DNA from 4 places in the Kitasatospora atroaurantiaca genome. Region 1 is predicted to be linked to each of the others. Evidence: riboswitches for the same ligand, from Rfam matches in the RefSeq annotation. Region 1 holds a riboswitch; each other region holds the start of a gene.
What was found. A riboswitch is a leader RNA that binds a small molecule or an ion and turns the genes downstream of it on or off. The one in region 1 is predicted to bind cyclic di-AMP.
Positions count from the first base shown of each region.

Region 1 (5,384 bases):
CAGGGGCTCGCCGTTCAAGTACTTCGCGCATGGCGCCGCCGCAGCCGAGGTGGAGGTGGACGGCTTCACCGGTGCCTACCGCATCCGGCGCGTGGACATCGTGCACGATGTCGGCGACAGCCTGTCCCCGATGATCGACATCGGTCAGGTCGAGGGTGGTTTCGTGCAGGGAGCGGGCTGGCTGACGCTCGAGGACCTGCGCTGGGACGCCAGTGACGGGCCGAACCGCGGCCGGCTGCTGACGCAGGCCGCGAGCACCTACAAGCTGCCGAGCTTTTCGGAGATGCCCGAGGAGTTCAACGTCACGCTTCTGGAGAACGCAACCGAAGAGGGCGCGGTATACGGGTCCAAGGCGGTGGGTGAGCCTCCGCTGATGCTGGCGTTCTCGGTGCGAGAAGCGTTGCGGCAGGCCGCCGCCGCCTTCGGGTCGAGCGGGGTCAGCGTCGAGTTGGCCTCGCCCGCGACGCCGGAGGCGGTGTACTGGGCGATCCAGGCGGCTCGCCAGGGCGATGTCTCCCGGAACGGTCACGCCCGCAACGGGTTTGCCACCAACGGCCACGCTGGAAACGGGCACGTCGCCAACGGCAGGATCCAAACCGATGCAAAAGCGCTGAGCGGTGCCTGACATGACGTGGGTCGCCGCGGTGGCACGGTTGCGAGCACGCCGGGAGTCCGGCGTGCTGGTGACCGTCGCGACCGTGCGCGGCCATGCGCCGCGCGACGCCGGTGCGAAACTCGTTGTGGGGCAGACCGAGACGTGGGGCTCGATCGGTGGCGGCAATGTCGAGGCCGTCGCGATCGACCGGGCGCGGGAGATGATCGCCGCGTCCAAGCCTGAGCCGGAGCTGATTGATTTCGCCCTGAACGACAAGGTGGTCAACCAGCATGGCGTGCAGTGCTGCGGCGGCATGGTCTCGGTGCTGCTCGAACCGCTGCCGGCGGTACGAGCGGTGGCAATCTTCGGCGTCGGGCACGTCGGGCTGGAACTGGCGCGCATCCTGGCACGTCAGGACCTCGACCTCCATCTGATCGACACCCGCTCCGACATCCTCACCGAGGAGCGGCTCGACGTGCTGGCAGACGCGGTGGCGCAGGTGACCGTGCATCACACGCCGCTGCTGCCCGAGGAGGTGCTGGCGGAGTTGCCGCGCGGCACCCACATCCTGATCATGACCCATGATCACGCCGAGGACGCCGCTCTGTGCGACGCCGCCTTGCGCACAACCCATCTCGGCTCCATCGGGCTGATCGGGTCGGCGGCCAAGTGGGTGCGGTTCCGCAAACGCCTCGCCACCGAGGGCGGTCACGACGAGGCCACCATCGATCGGATCAAGACCCCGATCGGGCTGGCCGACATCACCGGCAAGGATCCCGCGACAATTGCCGTGAGCGTCGCTGCCGATTTGCTGCGCACCTTCGAAACCGAAGGATGCTGACTCTCCAACCGGATCGACAGGGGTGCCCCGCGCTCGTGCGAACGCACAGGTGCGGGGCGCCCTTTCGACACGACCATGCCCGTCACTTCAACAGGCATCGGCCCCGGTGCGGCAGGCCCTGGACTCCTGGGCTGCGACAGACCGACCTGCCGGCAACAGACCCGCCGTGAGGGAGCCGAACCACCTCCGGCCTGGTCCGCGGTCACCTGAAGAAGACCGCTCTCGCTGGCGCAAGCTCCCGCCCGGCCGGATCGCCCTTATCGTCCTCGCTGTCCTCGCCACGACCAGCGGCTCTCCGATATGGCTCCAAGCGATCAACGACATGCGTAGATCGTGCCAAAAGGGGACATAGGTGGCGCGTTTTGCGTGTCTCTGGTGGCCCGGGGTTGTGATTCGAGCGCGCATCTGCCTAGGGTCACCGGCATCCGCCCAGAAGCGGAATCAACTTCTCCGGAACGCCGAGTCCTGCCGCCGGAGAGGTCTGGACGCAACAGAACGCACCACGGTAGGAGCGGGGGACCCAGGTAAGTCGCCGCAAGCGCGCCCAGCGCCTTCGCGGCTAGGGGTGAAGCCGTGCCTCCGCGCGGCCGGGCAACTCCAGCCCGAACCCGACAGCTCACCTCGTAGGCGTGGGAGAGGAATACTCCTTCATGCTGTCCGGAACCGGTCGTCATCGCCGTCCCCGTCAGACCTCTGCCAAACGCCTTGTCGCCGCGGCCACCGTGACCGGTGTGGGGGCCACCCTGCCGGTCATCGCCACCGGTGCCGCCAGCGCGCACGCCCTGGCCCCCGCCCGTGCCACCAGTGTTCAGACCGCCGCCCCCGCCCCTGTCGTGGCGCAGGCCCAGGAGACCGCTCCGGTTGCGCTGCAGGCGGCTGCTCCCGCGACGTACACCGTGGCCAGCGGTGACTGCCTGTCCAGGATCGCTGTCGGCCACCACGTGCAGGGTGGCTGGCAGAAGCTCTACGAGCTGAACAGGAGCACCCTGACCAAGGGGCCCGACCTGATCTTCCCGGGTCAGAAGCTGGTGCTCTCCGCAGCCGCTCCGGCCACGGCCACGCCGGCGTCTGCGAAGCCGGCGGCCCCGGCAGCGCCTGCCGCGAAGCCCGCTGTGCCGACGTCGAGGCCCGCCGCCCAGATCAGCTATTCCGCCGGTTCGATCCAGGCCCTTGCTGCCTCCGTCGTTCCGGCCGACCAGTTCGCCTCGTTCAGCCAGATCATCAGCCACGAGAGCGGCTGGAACGTTCACGCCACCAACCCGTCCTCGGGCGCCTACGGCCTGGCCCAGGCGCTGCCGGGCTCCAAGATGGCCTCGACCGGCTCGGACTGGCGCGACAACCCGGTGACCCAGATCAAGTGGGCGCTGGACTACATGAACAGCCGCTACGGCAGTCCCAACGCCGCCTGGGCGTTCTGGCAGACCCATCACTGGTACTGATCGGCAGCGAGCCGAGCCTGTCCGGAGGTGCAGATGCGGTCGGTGTGTTGCGACGTCCGAGCACGGGGCCGGGGCGGTCGTCGGCCTGACCCGGGTCAGTACGGCGTGGTGCACCTGGTGGTCCGGACGTCGGGCCGGTCCGCCGGCCCGCCCGTGGCGCACGATGGTGAGCAGGGCGGTGGTCACGGCGGGAGTGGCGGCGGTGACGTAGCCGTACGGCACCCGCGCGGTGCCGGCAACCGTCTTCCGCGGGCGACCCCATGAGCGCTCGACCTTCAAATCCGCCTGAAGCAGCGTCAGTTGCCGGCCGTCAGCGGGGTGGTCCATGCCGCACTGCCGGCGTGCCGCGCTCATGCGATTCTTGCGTGCCCGGCAGGGCAGCGCAGGCGGCCCGGCTGTCAGCCGCGAAGGCCCTCGAGATCCGCCACGGCCATTCCCGGGATCGGCCGTCACACAGTTCGACGAACCCGCCCCGCCCGGCGGCACGCAGCGCGCCAGGCGGACCTTTCCAACGGAGCATTGCCCAAAACGCCTGGCGCCCGGGCGGACGCACCGCTACCACCACATAGTCAGCACCTGCCGGGGACCGCGAGCCGCAGACCGGCACCCGGAATCGTCGCCCCGTCGATGGGGCATCGCCGAATTCGACTACCAGAGGGTAAATCAGATGATCATGGGACACCGCCGTGCCCTTAAGGCGCTCGCACTGGCCGCCACGCTGTCCACGGCTGTCATGGGATACCAAGCCACCATTCAGCCGGCCGCAGCTGCCGCATCCAACGTCACCATCGATTTCTCCACGGCCATCGGGCAAGTCAATCCGAACGCCTTCTCGGGAACCATTTCCACCTACGGTCAGAGCGGCGGCAGCGTCGTTGCCGCCGCGAAACAGCGCACCAAGCTGAAAAGCTTGGGCCTGTCCACCTACCGGGTGCCGCTGCAGTGGAACGGCGGCACTATCATCTCCTCGGCCGGCGGCGGCCCGACGAACATCTCAGGCGACCAGTGGGTGGACAGCATCGTTGCTTCCGGCGGCACCCCGAAGATCGTCCTTGGCGGGTCAAGTGACGACAACTTCACCCCGTCGGACGGCGCGAACATGGTGAACCACTTCAAATCGGAAGGGAAGCCGGTCGGCTACTGGGTGATCGGCAATGAGCCGAACAACGCCGGCATGAGCATCGGCACCTATTGCCAGCTGTTCAACAGCACTGTCTCCGCGATGAAAGCCGTCGATCCTACGATCAAGGTCGCCGGGCCCGCGTGGTCGTACTTCAACGCATCTGATCTCCAGAGCTTCCTGAACTGCGCAGGCAACTCCGTGGACATTGTCGACTACCACCACTACGCGATGGGCAGCACCTTCCTCGACAACGCCACCGCACTGTCCCAGACGGTGAGTTACGAGGACGAGATCACCCAGATCCGCAACATGATCAACGCCACCGTTCCCGCCCGCGCGGGCCAGATCGGTATCCAGGTCGGTGAGTACAACTGGTCCTGGCGTACAGCAGACGGCTACCCCGGCGCCTATCAGGGCGACGACCGCTTCTACCAAGCCGTCGACACCGTGTGGGGCGCCTCAGTGCTCGGCCACATCACCCGCGCAGGCGGCATCGGTCACCAGTACGCGGACCAGAACGGTGCCCTCGGCGAGACCTTCGAGAAGTCCGCCGATGCCACGCACTTCGGCATGCAGGTCAACGACCCCATGCCGATCTACTGGGGCACGCTGATGTTCTCCGGCGGATCAATGTTCCGGCCGTTCGGCCCGTCGCTGGTGCAGGCCTCGACGTCACTGCCGAACGTGGAGGTCTACGCCTCCTCGGGGCCGGGCAACGTCGTGCTGATCAACAAGGATCCGAGTGCCACCCGGACCGCGGTCATCCAGACCACGGGCCTCACCTCGGGTACGGCCGACGTATGGCAGACCAACCCCAACGCCCCGTTCGCCAGTCCGACCAAGAGCACCGCCGGCATCACGGACGGCCAGACACAAGTGACCCTGCCCCCGTACTCGGTCACCACCCTCATCATGCCCTCCGCGCCGACGCCGGCCTCCACGCCCACGTCCACGCCCGCGCCTTCCTCCACCCCCACGCCCACGCCCACGCCCACGCCTGCCCTCACCCCGACCGCCACCCCCACGCCGACCCCCACCCCCACGCCGCAGCCCCGACGTAGGCACTGGGGTCATGGCGGCGGCAGCGGCATCTGAGGTTCCCTTCCGAGGGTCCGACACGAAAATGGAGGGAACGACGCAGGTCAGACGGTTGCGATGGGACATCCAGGAGGCGGGGCGCTCGGTCGTCCGGCGTGCTCCAGTTCGGAGAACAGGCGGCGGTGAGGAAGAGGACTGCACCGGCCGCGTCGATCACGGTGTAGCGGTCGGGGTCCAGTAGGTGGCGAACGATGGCGCCACGGATGAGGCCGGCGCCGACGAAGCGTCTGACCCGACGCGGTGGTCCGGCACCGGCACAGGCTGCGTACCCCGGGCCCCGGCAGGTGG
Region 1 is NZ_VIVR01000001.1:595,745-601,128, reverse strand. It holds gene xdhB (xanthine dehydrogenase molybdopterin binding subunit) at 1-625, shown strand, start outside; gene xdhC (xanthine dehydrogenase accessory protein XdhC) at 627-1,436, shown strand; cyclic di-AMP (ydaO/yuaA leader) riboswitch at 1,923-2,081, shown strand; gene FB465_RS37400 (LysM peptidoglycan-binding domain-containing protein) at 2,168-2,875, shown strand; gene FB465_RS02735 (GH39 family glycosyl hydrolase) at 3,543-5,093, shown strand.

Region 2 (5,384 bases), 5.8 Mb from region 1:
CATGTTCTCGGCCCAGGCGTCGGTGCCGCCGGCGTACCGGGTGCTCGACTTGCCGGGGCCGAAGTCATGGCTGTCGACGTACACCACGTTGTAGGTGGCGTCGTTGTAGCTGTCGTCCGAGTCCTTGCCGTTGTTGTACGCGTTGGAGGCGTCCCCGAAGTTCATGTGCATCCGCATGTCAATGACGCTCATGCCGGAGTACATGCTGTGGTCGGGGGCGTGGTAGAGGTTCCCGTTCAGGAAGGCGTTGGTGGACGTCGGCTGGGTGCCGGGGTCGTTGTCGGTGGTGTACTGCTGGACGGCGGCGGTGGCGTCGTCCGTGCTGTACGTGAACCGCTCCTTCCAGGTGTAGTACTGGGCGGACTGGTTGGCCGAGCCGCGGTTCCACTTGTCGTTGACGAAGGCGCCGACCTCGCCGAAGACGAAGAAGTCCGCCGCCTTCGCCGCGCCGAACTTCGCGCTGACCTCGCTGTAGATGGCCGGCAGGAAGTGCCGGTTCCAGGTGACCCGGGGGATGTGCACGGCAGTGTCGATCCGGAAGCCGTCCACGCCCATGTCGATGTACTTGTTGTAGGCGCCGATCAGGTAGTTCTGGACGACCGGGTTCTCGGTGTTGAAGTCCGCCAGGTCCTCGTGGATCCAGCAGCTCCGCGCGTCCTCGCCCTCCCAGTTGCCGATCCAGCACTGGTGGTAGAGCGCCTTCGGGAACATTCCCGAGGTCGGGTTGGGCCACTGGCAGTTGTAGACGGTGTAGCCCTCGGCGCTCTTGCCGCCGGTCGGCACACCCCAGTTGACGCAGGTGTTCCCGGCCGGCTCGGCCGTCGACCAGAGGTCACCGTTGTAGTAGGACTTGCCGGAGACCGGGTCGACGGTCAGGCCGTCGTACTCGAAGCCGGCGTTCGGCGCGTCGTAGTACCAGCTCCACTGCGCGTCGCGGACGCCGTACACGGTGGGTGTGAAGAGGCCCTTGGCACCCCAGCGGGAGCTGTGGTTGTAGACCACGTCCTGGTAGATCTTGATGCCCTTGGCGTGGGCCGCGTTGATCAGGTCCTGGTACGAGGCGCCGGCCGACTCCAGCCGCGGGTCCACCCGGTAGAAGTCGTAGCCGTGGTAACCGTGGTAGTCGTAGTCCGAGCGGTTGAGGACGACCGGGGTGATCCAGATGGCGGAGAAACCGAGGCCCTTGACGTAGTCCAGCTTCTGGACCAGGCCCTTGAAGTCGCCGCGGAACATCGGGTCGTTGTTGGCCGCGTTGCCGGACTTGACGTCCTGGCTGCCGCCGCGGTTGTTGCTGCTGTCACCGTCGTTGAAGCGGGCGGTGAGGACGAAGTAGATCGGGTCCTTGCGCGGGTCGCCGCCCAGCGGTGTGCCGCCCGGGGCGGCCGGGGGAGCCGTCCCGGTGGTGGCGCAGCCCGCTGCGCTCGCCGCGGAGAGGTTGCCCGCCGCGTCCAGGGCCTTGACGGTGTAGCAGTAGAAGGTGGTCGCCTCCAGGCCGCTCTCCGAGTGGACGGTGGAGGCGGTGTTGACCACCGAGGTGCCCTTGGTGCCGCCGGTGCGGGTGATCTGGTAGCCGGTCACGCCGACGTTGTCGGTGGCGGCGTTCCAGGTCAGCACCACGGAGGTGTTGGTGGCGCTCGCGGCGACGGCGGTGGGGGCGGTCGGCGCGGTGGTGTCGGGGACGACGGCTGCACAGGGGTCGGTGGCGTTCGCCGTGACCACCTTGTCCTTGACGGTGTTGTTGCCGCTGCCGAGCCGGTAGTTGGCGCTGTTGTTGTTGTCCCAGACGCCGTTGCCGTTGTTGAAGGTGGCCTGCCAGGTGGTGGCGGTGCCCAGGTCGACGGTCCTCCTCACCCAGCCGGTGCAGGCGGCGTCCATCCCGACACCGGGCGCGGTGGTCCAACTGCCGCCGGTGGGAGCCCAGTGGAGATTGACGGTGGACCAGCCGACGGTGGCGGTGGAGTACCAGACGGTGGCGGCGGTGCCGGTCGGCGGAGTGGTGGTACCGCACGGGTCGCTGTGGGCGACCACCCCGTCCTTGACGCTGATCAGGTCGGTGCCGAGCTGGTAGTTGGCACCGCTGTTGTTGTCCCAGGTGCCGGAGCCGTTGTTGAAGGTGGCCTGCCAGCTCGTGGCGGTGCCGAGACTGACGGTCAGCTTGACCCAGTTGGTGCAGGCTGCGGTCATCAGGGTGCCGGGCGCGGTGGTCCAACTGCCGCCGGTGGGAGCCCAGTGCAGGTAGTACGCCGGCCAGTTCCCGGTCGCCGTCCAGTAGAAGACGGTGGCCGAGGCGGGGGTGGCCGCCGCGCAGGGGTCGGTCGTGCTCACGACGCCGCCCGAGACGGCGCTGATGCCGCTGCCGAGCTGGTAGTTGGCGCCGCCGTTGTTGTCCCAGGTGCCGGAGCCGTTGTTGAAGGTGACGGCGAGCGAGGTGGCCGTACCCAGGTCGATCGTCTTCTTGTACCAGCCCGTACAGGCCGCCTCCATCGCCACGCCGGGGGCGGTGGTCCAGCTGCCGCCGGTGGGCGCGTAGTGGATGTCGACGGTGGTCCAGCTCGTGGCGGGCTTGTAGTAGACGGTCGCGCTGGTGGCCGCGTGCGCGGCGACGGTGTGCAGCAGGGTGGCCACCAGCCCGGCCACGGCGGTCAGCACCGCCAGCAGCGGGTGGCGGCGCCTGTGCCGGGCCCTGCGACGTGGTGCGTGGTCCACGGGGGGACTCCTCGGAGCGGGCCGCGCGGGGGAGCGGCCTGTCGGGTGGGGGTGAGGAGCGAGGTCCCGACGGCAGCACAAGTCACTGCAACCACTTGCAGATCCTGCGGCGCATACGGCCGTCGGGCGTGCTCCATGAGGCTTGCCACGCCCCGGTTTGCCGGGATTTCCGACGGGCAGGGCGGCCAGAGCTGACGCTCTGTCTTGCGCAAGGATCTGCAAGATGTTTCAGGAGGGTACTAGTCCGTAAATCCGGCGTAAAGAGTTCGCGCCCACGGCCTGTGAGGGACGTCTCATTGTCCGAGTACGGTCGATCTGCCTAGCCTGCACGGGATGTCCGCTTTGCGCGGACCCTGCCCGTCGGGACGCCGAGTCCTGTCCACCCGACGGCGGGCACTCGAGCACCGAACACGGACAGGAGCGGGGGAACCAGGTCAGTCTGCCGTGCCCCCGCGCCTGTCCAGGCGTGGGGATGCGGCTCGGGGTGAAGCCGTCCTGCGGGCGGCCGGGCTTCCTCAGGGCCCGAACCCGACAGCTCACCTCGCAGGCGTCGCAGAGGACTCCCGACATGCGCATTTCTGCCACCCCTGCGCGCCTCGGCGCGATAGCCGGCGCCGCCGCGCTGGTCACCGTGCCGCTGGTCGGCCAGGCGAGCGCCGCCACCGGCGTCACCCAGGACCGCCTCACACCCACCTCGATGGCCGCCGGTACGGCCGCCCGGGCCGGGCTCACGGTCCACTCCACCACCTGCTTCACGGCCAAGACGCTCGGCGTCGCCGTCCGTGACGCGGCCGGCCACAACCTGGACTTCCCCGGCTCGGCACACGACATCCGGATCTGCCCGAGCGGTGTCTCGATCACCACCGGCAGCCGCACCCTGCCGGCCGGCTCCTACACCGAGTTCGGCGCCTGGCAGGACTACAACGGCGGCTGGCACAACCTCGCCAAGAAGACGCTGACGGTCTCCGGTACGGCCTCCGCTCCGGCCCCGGCCCCTGCCCCGGCCCCGGCCCCTGCCCCGGCCCCGGCCCCTGCCCCGGCCCCTGCCCCGGCTCCGGCCCCCGCTCCGGCCCCGGCTCCCACGCCGACTCCCGCTCCGGCCCCGCCGACCACGGGCACCGCCTCGCCGGTCCCCGGCAAGTCGCTGACCTGGTCCGACGAGTTCAACAGCAGCATCGCCTGGGGCTCCACCTGGGTCGGCGACAAGAGCACCGCCTACCGCTACGGCAACCACAACCCGGACGACAACAAGCTGGACTGGCTGACCACCAGCGGCGTGAGCGTCGCCGACGGTGTCGCCACCTTCACCGCCAAGCCGTCCAGCCACACCCTGGAGAACGGCAAGCAGGCCTGGGACACCGGGCTGCTCACCACCGAGGGCTCCTCCCAGGGCTTCCAGGTCAAGACCGGCGACTACGCCGAGACCCGGGTGAAGCTGCCCACCGGCTCGGGCGCCTGGCCCGCGCTGTGGACCTGGAAGAACGGCAACGGGGAGATCGACTCCTTCGAGTACCACCCCGACAACCCGAACCTGCTGGAGCTGACCAACCACGTCAAGTCCGGCTCGAAGTACTACACCGACGCCAACGCCGTCGCCAAGGACCAGTGGGTGACCATCGGCACGTACTACGGCGCCACCTCGGTCGACTGGTACGTCAACGGCACCAAGGTGTTCTCGGACGGCACCGGCGTGGGCGCCGACTGGTCGGCGTACCTGATCCTCAACCTGTCGGTGGGTGCCGGCCAGTACCACCCCGCGCCCTCCGGCACCGCCCCGCTCAGCTTCGCCGCCGACTACGTGCGGGTCTACCGCTGACCCTCACCGGACGGTGATCGTGAACGCCGTGCCGTTGTCCGCCGGATGACGGTCGTCGACGCCGACCACCCTGACGTGCCCCTCGGCCACCGTGCCGGGGGGCACGTCGCGTCCCACCCGGACCGGGGCCAGCACGGTGGCCGTCCGCAGTGAGGGCAGTCCGGCCGGGAAGGCACAGCTCAGCACGTGCCCGCCGATGGACGCGGCGCAGGAGGTGGGGAAGTACGGGCCCTCGGCGGTGAACCCCGGCGGGAGGTCGATCAGCACGGTGAACGGCGAGGCGGTCCGGTCGGGGCCGCCGTTGGCGACGAAGCCGTGCACGGTGGTGGTGCCGCCGGGTGCGGCCGGGTCCGGGTCCAGTCGGACCACCCGCAGGTCGGAGTCGGACGGCGCCGCCATCGCCGTCACCGTGACGCATGCCACCAGTGCCGCCGTGGCGGCGGCGAGCCGGGTCGAGCCTCGGGTCAAGGTCCTCACCTGTCCACGTGTGGTCATCATCTGGCTACCCACTGTAGCGAGGTAGCCTGGATCTCCGGAGGTGAGGACGATGTCGGGACAGGTGTTGAGCGAGGTCAGTGCGCTGGTGGCCCCCGAGCGGGAGGCCGAGCTGGTCACGTCCTATCGGGAACTGGTGGCGGGCCCGCTGCCGGACGGGCTGATCCGCACCGAGCTGCTGCGCGGCCCGGGCCACCGCTGGCGGGTGCAGAGTCTGTGGCGTGACCGGGCCGCCCTGGAGGCCGTCCGGTCGAATCCGAAGCTGGCCGCAGCGCCCCGGCTCTTCGCCGACGTGGGCGCCGAGCCGGAGCTGACGGTCTTTCAGGTGACGGCGTCCCAGATCGGCTCGCTGGCCCTGGACTGAGAG
Region 2 is NZ_VIVR01000001.1:6,366,189-6,371,572, forward strand. It holds gene FB465_RS28615 (carbohydrate binding domain-containing protein) at 1-2,706, opposite strand, end outside; cyclic di-AMP (ydaO/yuaA leader) riboswitch at 3,099-3,271, shown strand; gene FB465_RS36390 (glycoside hydrolase family 16 protein) at 3,275-4,522, shown strand; gene FB465_RS28630 (hypothetical protein) at 4,526-4,990, opposite strand; gene FB465_RS28635 (antibiotic biosynthesis monooxygenase) at 5,070-5,381, shown strand.
Region 2: another riboswitch for cyclic di-AMP. It lies ahead of FB465_RS36390 (glycoside hydrolase family 16 protein); the one in region 1 lies ahead of FB465_RS37400 (LysM peptidoglycan-binding domain-containing protein).

Region 3 (5,384 bases), 1.2 Mb from region 1:
CGGTGCCGGGCAGCTCGCCGCCCAGGTGGCCGCGCACCGGAGCTGACCGACCGGCGGGGCCGGACGGCGCCTCAGCCCGCGAGCCGTGCCGTCTCGGCGACCCAGAGCTTGGTGAACTCGGCGATACCGGGCCCGAGCCGGTCGCGCATCACCCGGTCGAGCCAGACGTCCCGGTCCGCGGGCGGCCCCTCCGCCCCCACCGCGCGGTAGAACGCGACCAGCCGGTCCGTGCCGAACCGACGGGCGATCAGATCACAGGCCAGCCAGGAGAGTTCGTACGCCTGGGCGATCCCGGCGGAGCCCGCCGCGAAGTCCGCGTCGGCGGGCAGCGACTGCGGGATCCGGCCCGCTGCGACGTCCCTGGCGAGCTCGGGGGCTATCTGGCGGGGGGTGCGGCCGGTGCCCCGGTACCCGGTGAAGTCCGCGACGCCCTCGGAGAGCCACAGCGGCGTCCAGGCCCGGGTGTCGGCGCGGGTGGCGACATGGGTCGCCTCGTGGGTGGTGACGACCCGCCGCCCCAGCTCGGTGAGCCCGGCGAAGGCCTCCGGGTTGATCAGCACCCGGTCCGCGGGGGCGTGCAGCGGGGCCCCTGCGGCGGCCGTGGTGACCGCGGCGATGCCCTGGTAGTCGGCCGCGGGGACGCCCAGCAGTTGGGCGAACTGCACCTCGGTCGCAGGGATCTCGACCAGCAGGCGGCCTGCCCAGCCGGTGCCCCAGACCTCGCTCACGGCCGGTACCGCCCGGTCGGCCACCGCCACCGTGGGCGCCAGCTCGCTCTCCCCGGCCGGGCCGAGGACCAGGCTGTGCTTTCCGCGTACCGCGTGGACGACCCCCTGGTCCCAGAGCGCGGACGGCCCCGTCGGCTGGTCGCCCGAGAGCAGCCAGCCGCCACCGGCCCGGACGAAGGACAGCTTGCGGGCCATCACCGCGGGGTGGTCGTCGACGTCCTGCAGCCGGAAGCCGAACTCGGCCGTGGCGGTCAGCCGGTCGGCGGGCCCGGGCTCCTCGAAGTCCGTGAGCCGGTAGAAGACGTCGGCGAACGGCACCTGCACCATCCGGGCCAGCGCCTCGCGCTGGGCGGTCCTGGCCTCCGGGGTGACGCCGGCCAGCAGGGCGGCCAGGTCGACCTGGTGCAGGGCCCTGGCCCGCTCGGCGAGCAGCGCCTCGATCCCCGGCCGGGCCGAGGGCACGGCGATCGCCGGGGACGCCGTGACGGTCCGGACGGCGGGCCGGGTGAACGGCAGCGAGAGCTGGGCCAGCCCGCCGGCCGCCAGCAGCAGCGCACCGCGCCGGGACAGCGTGCAGCGACCCGCCTCGGCGGACCGGGGCAGGTCGGTGACCAGCGGCTCCTCGTCGGTGCTCAGACTCGCACCACCCCGGCGACCGGCATCGCGTTGACACTCTCGTAGCGGACCTTGGCGCCCGGGTAGGGCGCGTGCACGACGACGCCGCCGCCGGCGTACATGCCGACGTGGTGCATGTCCCTGTAGAAGATCACCAGGTCTCCCGGTCGTGCCTCGGACAGACTCACCCGCTGCCCCGCGTACGCCTGCGCCTGCGAGGTACGCGGCAAGGTCACTCCGGCCTGCCGCCAGCTCCAGTACATCAGACCGGAGCAGTCGAAGGTGCGCGGGCCGGTGGATCCGTAGACGTACGGTGAGCCGATCTTGCTGATCGCGGCGGCCAGGGCGGCGGCGGCCCGGTCGGAGGAGGGCGGCAGATTGCCGAGGTCGAGCCGGTCGAGGCCGCGGGTGGCCCGCTTCTCGGCGTCCCTGGCGTCCTCGGCGACCATCCGGGCGCGCTCGCCCGCACCGAGGGTGTTCAGCAGGCGCTGGGCCTTGGTGAGCCGCTGCTGGACCTCCTCCTTGCTCTCGGCGAGCGCACGGCGGACCTCCTCCAGCTCGGCGAGTTTGGCGGTGGTCTCGGCCCGCCGCTGGTCCAGTCGCCGCTGACGGTCGATCACCTGGTGCAGCGTGTCGTTCTGGCGCGCGGCGGCCTGGTCGAGGCTGCGGGCCCGGTTCAGGTAGGCCGCGGGGTCGGAGTCCAGCATCAGCTGGACGGCCGGGTCGATGCCGCCGGCCCGGTACTGGGCCGCCGCGACGACCCCCAGGTCGGCGCGCAGCCGGTTGAGCTCCTCCTGCCCGGCCGCCACCTGCCCCTGCAGGGCGCCGGTCTCGGCCTGAAGCTGCTTCTGGTACTCCTGGGCGGCGTTGAACTTCTCGGAGGCCTGCTCGGCCTCGTCGTAGAGCTGGTCCACCTGGGCCTTGACGTCCTTCTTGGAGGGCGGCTCGGCGGGCGCGGCGGGCGCCGCCTGGGCGCTTCCGCCGACCGCCATGCCGAGCGCGGTGGTCGCGGCTGCGGTGAGTACCAGCGCACGGGCCAGCCGGTGTGCGCCTGGCAGCTGGGAACGGCGGTGCATCGACATGCGGCGACTCCATTCCTGCGGCCGGGCCACCGCCGCCGCCCGGGATGGGCGGCCGTCCGTGCGGAGGTCCGGGGGCAGACGTTAGCGAGTCACAGCGATCTAGTCCAAACCCCCGTAACACCGAATATTTGACCCCTAATCGGACATCAGCTCGACGAACCCGGAGATGCCGCAGGCCCGGCACCCATGAGGGGGCCGGGCCTGCGGGGAGGAGTACGGGATCAGACCCGGACGATGGCCGCGATCGGCATCACCGTGGCGGACTCGTACCGGACCACCGCGCCCGTGTGCGGGGCGTGGATGATCTGGCCGCCGCCCACGTACATGCCGACGTGGTGCATGTCGCTGTAGTAGATGATCAGGTCGCCGGGCTTGGCGTTGGCGATGTTGGTGCCGACGTTGGTCCCGGCCGAGGCCTGCGACTGCGAGGTACGCGGGATGGAGACACCCGCCTGGGCGTACGCCCACTGCATCAGACCCGAGCAGTCGAAGTTGGTCGGGCCGGCCGCGCCGTAGACGTAGTCGGCGCCGAGCTTGCTCTGGACGGCGGCGATCGCGTTGGCGGTGTACGAGCCGGACGGCACGTTGCTCAGGTCGACGCGGGTCTGGTCGCGCGAGGCGCGGGAGCTGGAGGCGGCCTTGGCCTCGGCGGCCGCGAGGTCGTCGCGCTCCTTCTGGGTCAGCGAGTCGAGCAGGGCCTTGGCCTTGGCGAGCTTGCCCTTGACCTCGTCCTTGCTGGCCTTGAGGTCCTTGGTGGTCGCGTCCAGCTCGGCGAGCTTGGACTGCGCCTCGGACTTCTGCTGGTCGAGCCGGCGCTGCTGGTCCTTGAGGGTCTTCAGCGCGTCGCTCTGGCTGGCACCGAGCTGGTTCAGCGAGCCGGCCTGGCTGAGGAAGGAGTCCGGGCTGCTGGAGAGCATCAGCTGGACGGTCGGCGAGATCCCACCGCTGCGGTACTGCTCGGCCGCGATCTCGCCGAGGCTGCCCTGAAGGGTGCTCACCTCGGCCTGCTGCCGCGCCACCTGGTCCTGGAGGTTGCCGACCTGCTTCTGCAGGGTCTGCTGCTTCTCCGTCGCCGCGTTGTACTTCTCGGTCGCCTGCTCGGCCTGCTCGTTGAGCTGGTCGACCTGGGCCTTGACCTCGTCCTTGGTGGGCGCCGGGTCGGCGTGTGCACCGGACTGCGAGGAGAGGGCCACGGCCGCTGCGGCGGCAGCGGTCATGATCGAGACGCGGGCACGGCTGGCAGGCTTGGGACGACGATGGGACGCCACGAAGGCGGACTCCTTCTTCCTACGTCCGCCTACCGGGTGAGCTGACGGGTTCGGGCTGGAAGAGATGCCCTACGACGCCTCACCGGCAGCTGACTGCCGACCTGGCGCCGATTCACCCCGAGGAACGTGGTTCCCCGGCTCCGATCCACAGCACCCCTTCCGGGGCTTCCCCGTAGGACAGTTGACCTGCCCCGCTGTTTCTCGGACTCGGCGGTAGCCACCGCCGCCACCCAGGCTGGGTGATCGACTGTGCGGTGGCTCGAGGCATGACCCTAGTAACGAAACCGTGATCCGTTCAAATCCTTGTAGGTAAAAAGTCGGAATGACGGCCAAGTTCGCTTGTGATTACGACCGAGGGTGACGGAAAAAGCACGTTCGGCTGATGAATTCTCATCATATGGACGCGAAAGGGCCCACCGGACGTGTTCCGGATCACAGGAACATTTCGGTGGGCCCGCGCGTGTCACCGTGCGTCAGATGTGGCGAACGGTAGCCAAATGTCCGATATGAGACTGAGCGTCAGACCCGACGGATGGTCTTGATCGGCATCGCGTCGGCGTCCATGATCTTGACCACGTCGCCGGTGTGCGGGGCGTGCACCACCAGGCCGTTGCCGATGTACATGCCGACGTGGTGCGCGTCGCTGTGGTAGATGACCAGGTCGCCCGGCTGGGCCTGGGCCAGCGAGGGCACCCGGGTGCCGACGGTCGCCTGGTCCTGCGAGGTACGCGGCAGCGAGACACCGGCCTTGGCGTACGCCCAGACCATCAGACCCGAGCAGTCGAAGCTGTTGGGGCCGGTGGCGCCCCAGACGTACGGTGCGCCGCGCTTGCTCATCGCGGCGTTGACCGCGACGGCGGCGTAGCCACCGGGGTCCGGCAGGTTGCTGATGTCGTAGCGGGAGTCGCTGCGCGAGGCCCGGTCGCCCAGGATGGCGGCACGCTCGGCGGCGCTGAGCTTGTTCAGCAGGGTCTTGGCTTCCTGGAGCTTCTGCTGGACCTCGGCCTTGGCGTCGTTCAGCATCTTGGTGCTGCGGTCCAGCTCGGCCAGCGTGGCCGCGGCCTCCTGCTTCTGCTGGTCGAGCCGGCGCTGCTGGTCCTTCAGGGACTTCAGGGTCTGCGCCTGGGTCTCGGTGACCTGCTCGGCGCTGGACGCCTGCGCCAGGTAGCCGTCCGGATTGGAGGAGAGCATCAGCGCCACCGACGGGTCGATCCCGCCGGCCCGGTACTGCTCGCCCGCCACCGCCGACAGGCCGCTCTGCAGCTGCGTCATCTGGTCCTGGCCGCGGGCGACCTGGTCCTGCAGCTGGTCGGCCTGCTTGCGCAGCTGGTCGGCCCGCTCCTTGGCGCCGTTGTACTTCTCGGAGGCCTGCTCCTGCTCCTCGAGCAGCTTGTCGACCTGGGCCTTGATCTCGTCCTTGTTCGGCTGGGCGGGCGCCGCGTGGGCACTCACCTGCGCGGACAGGGCGACCGCGGTCGCTGCGGCAGCGGTCAGCACGGAGACCCGCGCGCGGCTCGGCTGCTTGGGACGGCGGTGGGAGGCCAAGGGTCTAGCTCCTTCTTCCTGCTGGACTCACCCAATCGAGTGACAGTCCGGAAAATAGGTTTGACGCCAGACCCTAGTGAAGATCACAGCTTCGCGCCACTCCCCTACCTCTACGAACTTCTTGCCGCAGAGGGGAATTCACGGGA
Region 3 is NZ_VIVR01000001.1:1,789,505-1,794,888, forward strand. It holds gene FB465_RS08025 (carbohydrate kinase family protein) at 1-46, shown strand, start outside; gene FB465_RS08030 (hypothetical protein) at 72-1,190, opposite strand; gene FB465_RS08035 (C40 family peptidase) at 1,361-2,425, opposite strand; gene FB465_RS08040 (C40 family peptidase) at 2,647-3,693, opposite strand; cyclic di-AMP (ydaO/yuaA leader) riboswitch at 3,704-3,856, opposite strand; gene FB465_RS08045 (C40 family peptidase) at 4,213-5,238, opposite strand.
Region 3: another riboswitch for cyclic di-AMP. It lies ahead of FB465_RS08040 (C40 family peptidase); the one in region 1 lies ahead of FB465_RS37400 (LysM peptidoglycan-binding domain-containing protein).

Region 4 (5,384 bases), 1.9 Mb from region 1:
GCAGTCCGCACGAACGACCACACTGAGTCCGGGTGGGACTGGTCGATTCTCGGGGGATTGGGGGCGCCACATGCGGCTGACGGCAAGCGTCGTACGGCTGCTCGGTGCCCCGGTTGCGGCGTGATCGGTCGGCTTCCGCCCGGGACCGTCCGCGCCACAGCTGGGTGCGGAGGGGGCAGTCCGGCAGCGGCGGCAGCACGCGGTCGGGCGGTCTTCCGGACAGGCCGGGGTCCGGCGTCGCCATGGGGTTTCGGCACGGAGCCCCGACGCAGCCACGCTTCGAAAAGAATGAGGAAGTGAGTCCGGGTGGCCTTCTCCGTCTCCGCGTTGTTCCTGTTCGGCGTCATCGTCGTCATCTTCATCCGCAACAAGCAGCTGAAGACCAGTCATGCGATCATCGCCGCGCTCTTCGGCTTCATGGTCAGCCAGTCCACGGCGGCCAAGCCCATCCAGGACTTCCTCAACCAGCTGGCACAGACCATCTCCTCGGTCGCCAGCTGACGCCTCCTCGGCGGACGCGCGCGTCCACCGAGGCTTCTTCCGTCGAGCACGTGACCCGGACGTTCCCGAGGCCCTCGGGCCGGCGGGTCTACTGGCCTGCCCGCCGGGCCTGCCACCAGCGGCTGACCAGGCCGCGCCGTGGCGCCGGCGCGTGCACCGGAGCGGGTGCCGGCTCGGGGCGTACGGGCTCCGGCCGGGTGACGCCCTCGGCCGCGAGCAGGATGAACAGGCGGGCCCAGCAGAGGCGTTCGCCGCGGGGCCAGTCCATGGCGCGCAGTGCCGCCGAGGCGGGCTCCGACACCTCGCCGTTCACCCGGACCTCGGCGATGTCCTCCCCGGCCCTGCCGCCGAGGAAGAGCTTCACGCCGTTCACGTCCGGCGCCGTCAGCTCGGGCCGCAGCGCCTCGGCCAGCGCGGGCAGCACCTGGTGGTCGGCCAGCCAGCCCGTCAGCCGCTCGGTGCCGAAGCCGAAGACGGCGGCGGGGCCCTGCACGGCGTGCCAGTCGGACAGCTCGGCGTGCCGGTAGTGGTCGGCGTGCTCGCCGCGGTGCTCGAGCAGCTCCAGCACCGTGGTGGCGGTCGTGGTGGCCCACATCTTCACGGCGTTGTCGAGCTTCTCCTCCTCGGTCTTGCCGAGCCCGGCCGCGCAGTCCCACACCACGGGGGCGTCCGCGCGCCCGAGGTGGAGTACGAAGCCCAGGTCGACGTGGCCGGCGCCGCCGTCGCCCGGGTGCTCGCGGACGGCCACCGCGGTGGTGCCGGGCCCGCGCACCACGCTGCCGTCGACCGTGAACTCCTTGCCGTAACGCGCCATTTCGCGGACCACGCTGCGCTGGATCACTGCGAGTCGGTCCTGCGGACGCACGGGCGGCTCCTCGATCGAATGAGGCATCGAACTTCGAACATCGAACGCGAGCGAGAGTATCGGCCCAGGGCCCCAGCGGGAAACGCATCGTCAGCTGTCGAGGTGCCGTGAGGTGACCGGGGTCACCGAAGATTCTTCCGGCGGTGCCGGACCGTGTCCGGACGGGCACACAGGGTCGGATCGGTCACGGCACGGCGGCCGCTCTCGCACGCAGGGTGAAAGATGAGAACGCGGTGAGCAGTACCCGCTCGGCGGAGAGTGACCTCGGGCCCGTTCACCCTTATCCGGGCCTTACATCCCGCTCGCCGGGGACTTGCCTTGTGTACGTCCCATCGGCTTTGCTTCGACACCTGCCCGGCCATCGTCCGGGCGGCTCACCGGGCAGAACGCCAAATCCTGCCGCTGCCCGGCGCCTCGAACCAGGCACTGCACGGCAGGAGCGGGGGACCCAAGGTAAGTCGCCGATCCCGGTGTTCCGGGACGGCTTGGGGTGAAGCCGCTCTCTTTCCGCGGCCGGGCATCTCCCGCCCGAACCCGACAGCTCACCTCGCCGGCGTCGGAGAGGACCCCCTCATGTCCGCAAAGGGCAAGCACCGCCGCATAAAGCTGTCCCGCCTCACCCGCATCGCCGTCGCCACCGGCGTGGCCGGTGCCTCCCTCGCCCTCCCGGTCACCGCCGCGAGCGCCCACGGGACCGACAGCCACCAGTCGACCGCGCCCGCCGCGTCGACGACCACCAAGACCTCCATCGACGCCATCGAGGTCAAGCCGGTCGCGGAGACCACCTCCGCTCCCGCCCCCGCCGCCTCCGCCGCGCGCTCGTACGACGTCGTCAGCGGCGACACCCTCTCGAAGATCGCGGACGCCCAGCAGGTCGGTGGCGGCTGGCAGAAGCTGTACGAGGACAACCGCAGCGTCGTCGGCAGCAACCCGAACCTGATCTTCCCCGGCCAGCACCTCTCGCTCTCCGGCAAGGCCGCCGCCGCTGCGCCGCAGGCCGCGACCCCGAAGCAGGAGGCTCCGAAGCAGGAGGCCCCGAAGCCGTCGACCGCCAAGGCCGCGGCGCCGAAGGCCTCCTCGTCCTCCTCCGCCGCCAAGTCGTCGACCGCGAGCTCCTCCGACTCGGTGTCCTCGTCCTCCGCGGTCGCCGCCTCCTCGGGTTACACCGCTCCGGTGAGCAGCCGCATCACGACCGGCTACGGCGTCGCCGGTTCCTCCTGGTCCAGCGGCCACCACACCGGCGTGGACTTCCCGGTCTCCACCGGCACCTCGGTCAAGGCGATCGCCGCCGGCACCGTCGTCTCGGCCGGCTCGGGCGGTGCGTACGGCAACGAGGTCGTCATCAAGCACGCCGACGGCAAGTACTCCCAGTACGCCCACCTGTCGTCCATCTCCGTCAGGGCCGGCCAGACCGTGACGGTGGGCCAGCAGATCGGCCTCTCCGGCGCCACCGGCAACGCGTCCGGCCCGCACCTCCACTTCGAGGTCCGCACCGGCCCGGCCTACGGCTCCGACATCGACCCGGTCGCCTACCTGGCGAGCCACGGCGTCAAGATCTGACACCCCGTCGGACACCCGCGCGGCCCCGGCCGGTGATCACTCACCGCCCGGGGCCGCGCCCGGCGGACCCTCGCCACCAGGGCATACCGCTCGTCGCCCACCGGACCGCCCCACAGTCCGGAATCGCCACCGAGGGGCTCGACCCGCAGCTCGACGACCAGCGGGCGCACGGCCGCAGCCAAGGCGTCCGCAGTGGCATTACTGAACGGCACCCAGGCCCAGGTCCTCCCGCCGCAGCAAGATCGATCCGGACGGGCACGGCCCGGGCGCGACGCCCTGACGGACCTTCAAACGACTTCGGCCCCAGGCCGGCGGATGAACCGCTGACCTGGGGCCGAACTGATGGAGCGGGCGACGAGAATCGAACTCGCGTGGCCAGTTTGGAAGACTGGGGCTCTACCATTGAGCTACGCCCGCGTGCATGTGCCTGAGCACACGCCGCCCCCGGGCCGTTGCCGGTCGCGAGGACAGGGTCAGCGTACCTGGTCGGGCCGGTTGCTTGCACACCGCTTTCGGCTCCGGGCATGTCCCGCGGCCCGCCGATATAACGGCGAACAGGGTGTTGTCGACGTGTACGCTTCCTCTCGGCACCACGGGGTGTGGCGCAGTTTGGTAGCGCGTCCGCTTTGGGAGCGGAAGGCCGTCGGTTCGAATCCGGTCACCCCGACAGTGCGGCAGGGTCTCGTCCGCGGGCGGGGCCCTGTTGGCGTTTGCGGGGTCGCTCGGGCACCCTGGAATGTTGATTGTTCACCCAATGTGGCGATCGACGGACCCCCCGAGACCCGACTGAACAGCGAGCCCCCATGCCTGCGCCCGACCCCGCCGCCGTCACCCCTCGCCGGGGGCTCGACCCGAAGGTCGCCGTCGGTGTGGTCTTCGTGGCCGCACTCTTCATGTCGATCATGGACACCACGATCGTGAACGTGGCGCTCCCCTCGATCGGCCGCCAGTTCGCAGTCGACCCCGCCTCGGTCGGCGTGGTCAACGTCGGCTACCTGGTCACCCTCGCCGTCTTCGTGCCGCTCTCCGGCTGGCTGGGCGACAGGTACGGCACCCGCAGGGTCTTCCTGGCCGCCCTCGCCCTGTTCACGGTGGCCTCGCTGCTCTGCGGCAGCGCGGGCAGCCTCGACCAGTTGACGGTCTACCGGATCTTCCAGGGCGCGGCCGGCGGCCTGCTCACCCCGGTCGGGATGACCATGCTGTTCCGGGCCTTCCCGCAGGAGGAGCGGATGCGCGCCACGCGCGTCCTGATGCTCCCCACCGCCGTCGCGCCTGCGCTCGGCCCGGTGCTCGGCGGCTGGCTGGTGGACAGCTGGTCCTGGCACTGGGTCTTCATCGTCAACGTCCCGATCGGCATCCTCGCCCTGGTCTTCGGCGTCCTCTTCCTCCCCGACTACCGCACCGAGCGGGCCGGCCGTTTCGACGCCGCCGGCTTCCTGCTGGCGGCGGTCGGCTTCGGCCTGGCGATGTACGCGCTCTCCGAGGGCGCGAGCCAGGGCTGGGGGACCGTCAGGATCCTGGTCCCGGCGGCGGTCGGCCTGGTCGCCCTCGCGGCTCTGGTGGTGGTCGAACTCCGCCGCCCCGAGCCGATGCTGGCCCTCCGGCTGTTCCGCGACCGGATCTTCCGTACGGCGAACCTGCTCTCGCTCTTCTCCGGCGCCGCCTTCCTCGGGATGCTCTACCTCTTCCCCCTGCTGATGCAGGACGCCCTCGGCATGGACGCCCTGCACAGCGGTCTGATGGTCTTCCCTGAGGCGATCGGCGTGATGATCGCCTCACAGGTGGCCGGCCGCCTCTACCCGAGGGTCGGCCCGCGCCGGCTGCTGGTGGCCGGCGCCACCGTGGTGGCGCTCTGCCTGGCCCTGATGGCCGCCATCGGGCCGGGGAGCAACCTGTGGGCCGTCCGGGTGTTGCTGTTCGTCACCGGCTTCGCCATGTCGCACGTCTTCATGCCGTCCCAGACTGCGGCCTTCTCGACCATCTCCCCGGCGTCCACCGGGGGCGCCTCGACGCTCTACAACGCTCAGCGCCAGCTCGGCTCGGCACTCGGCGTGGCGATCCTCGGCACCGTGCTGGCGGCCGTCGGAACGGTGACCACCACGGTCGGAGGTACGCCCACGGCGAACCTTGACGCGTACCGCGCGGCCTTCCTGGTGGCCTCCGCCCTTGCCCTGGTGGCGGCCGTGACGGCCCTGTTCGTCCGGGATTCGGACGCTGCGGCGACCATGCGCAGGGCCCCGGGGACCGACCGTGAGCCCGAGCCCGCGGGCGTGTCGGCGGCCTGATCAGCGTCGCCCTGGCGTCCGCCTTTCGTGGTACCGGTAGGATGGGTCGCTGGCGGTAGTCCCTGTGGCATGCGTGCAGGTCAACCGCCCGAGGGCGAGGAGTCACGCTCACCGTCCACCCCCGTACGGGAGATGCAGCTCCAACCGCCCATCGCCCGTCTCGCCCGCCAGTA
Region 4 is NZ_VIVR01000001.1:2,483,228-2,488,611, reverse strand. It holds gene FB465_RS11540 (hypothetical protein) at 307-501, shown strand; gene FB465_RS11535 (DUF6348 family protein) at 590-1,366, opposite strand; cyclic di-AMP (ydaO/yuaA leader) riboswitch at 1,754-1,930, shown strand; gene FB465_RS11530 (M23 family metallopeptidase) at 1,940-2,926, shown strand; tRNA gene FB465_RS11520 (tRNA-Gly) at 3,270-3,343, opposite strand; tRNA gene FB465_RS11515 (tRNA-Pro) at 3,520-3,593, shown strand; gene FB465_RS11510 (MDR family MFS transporter) at 3,730-5,211, shown strand.
Region 4: another riboswitch for cyclic di-AMP. It lies ahead of FB465_RS11530 (M23 family metallopeptidase); the one in region 1 lies ahead of FB465_RS37400 (LysM peptidoglycan-binding domain-containing protein).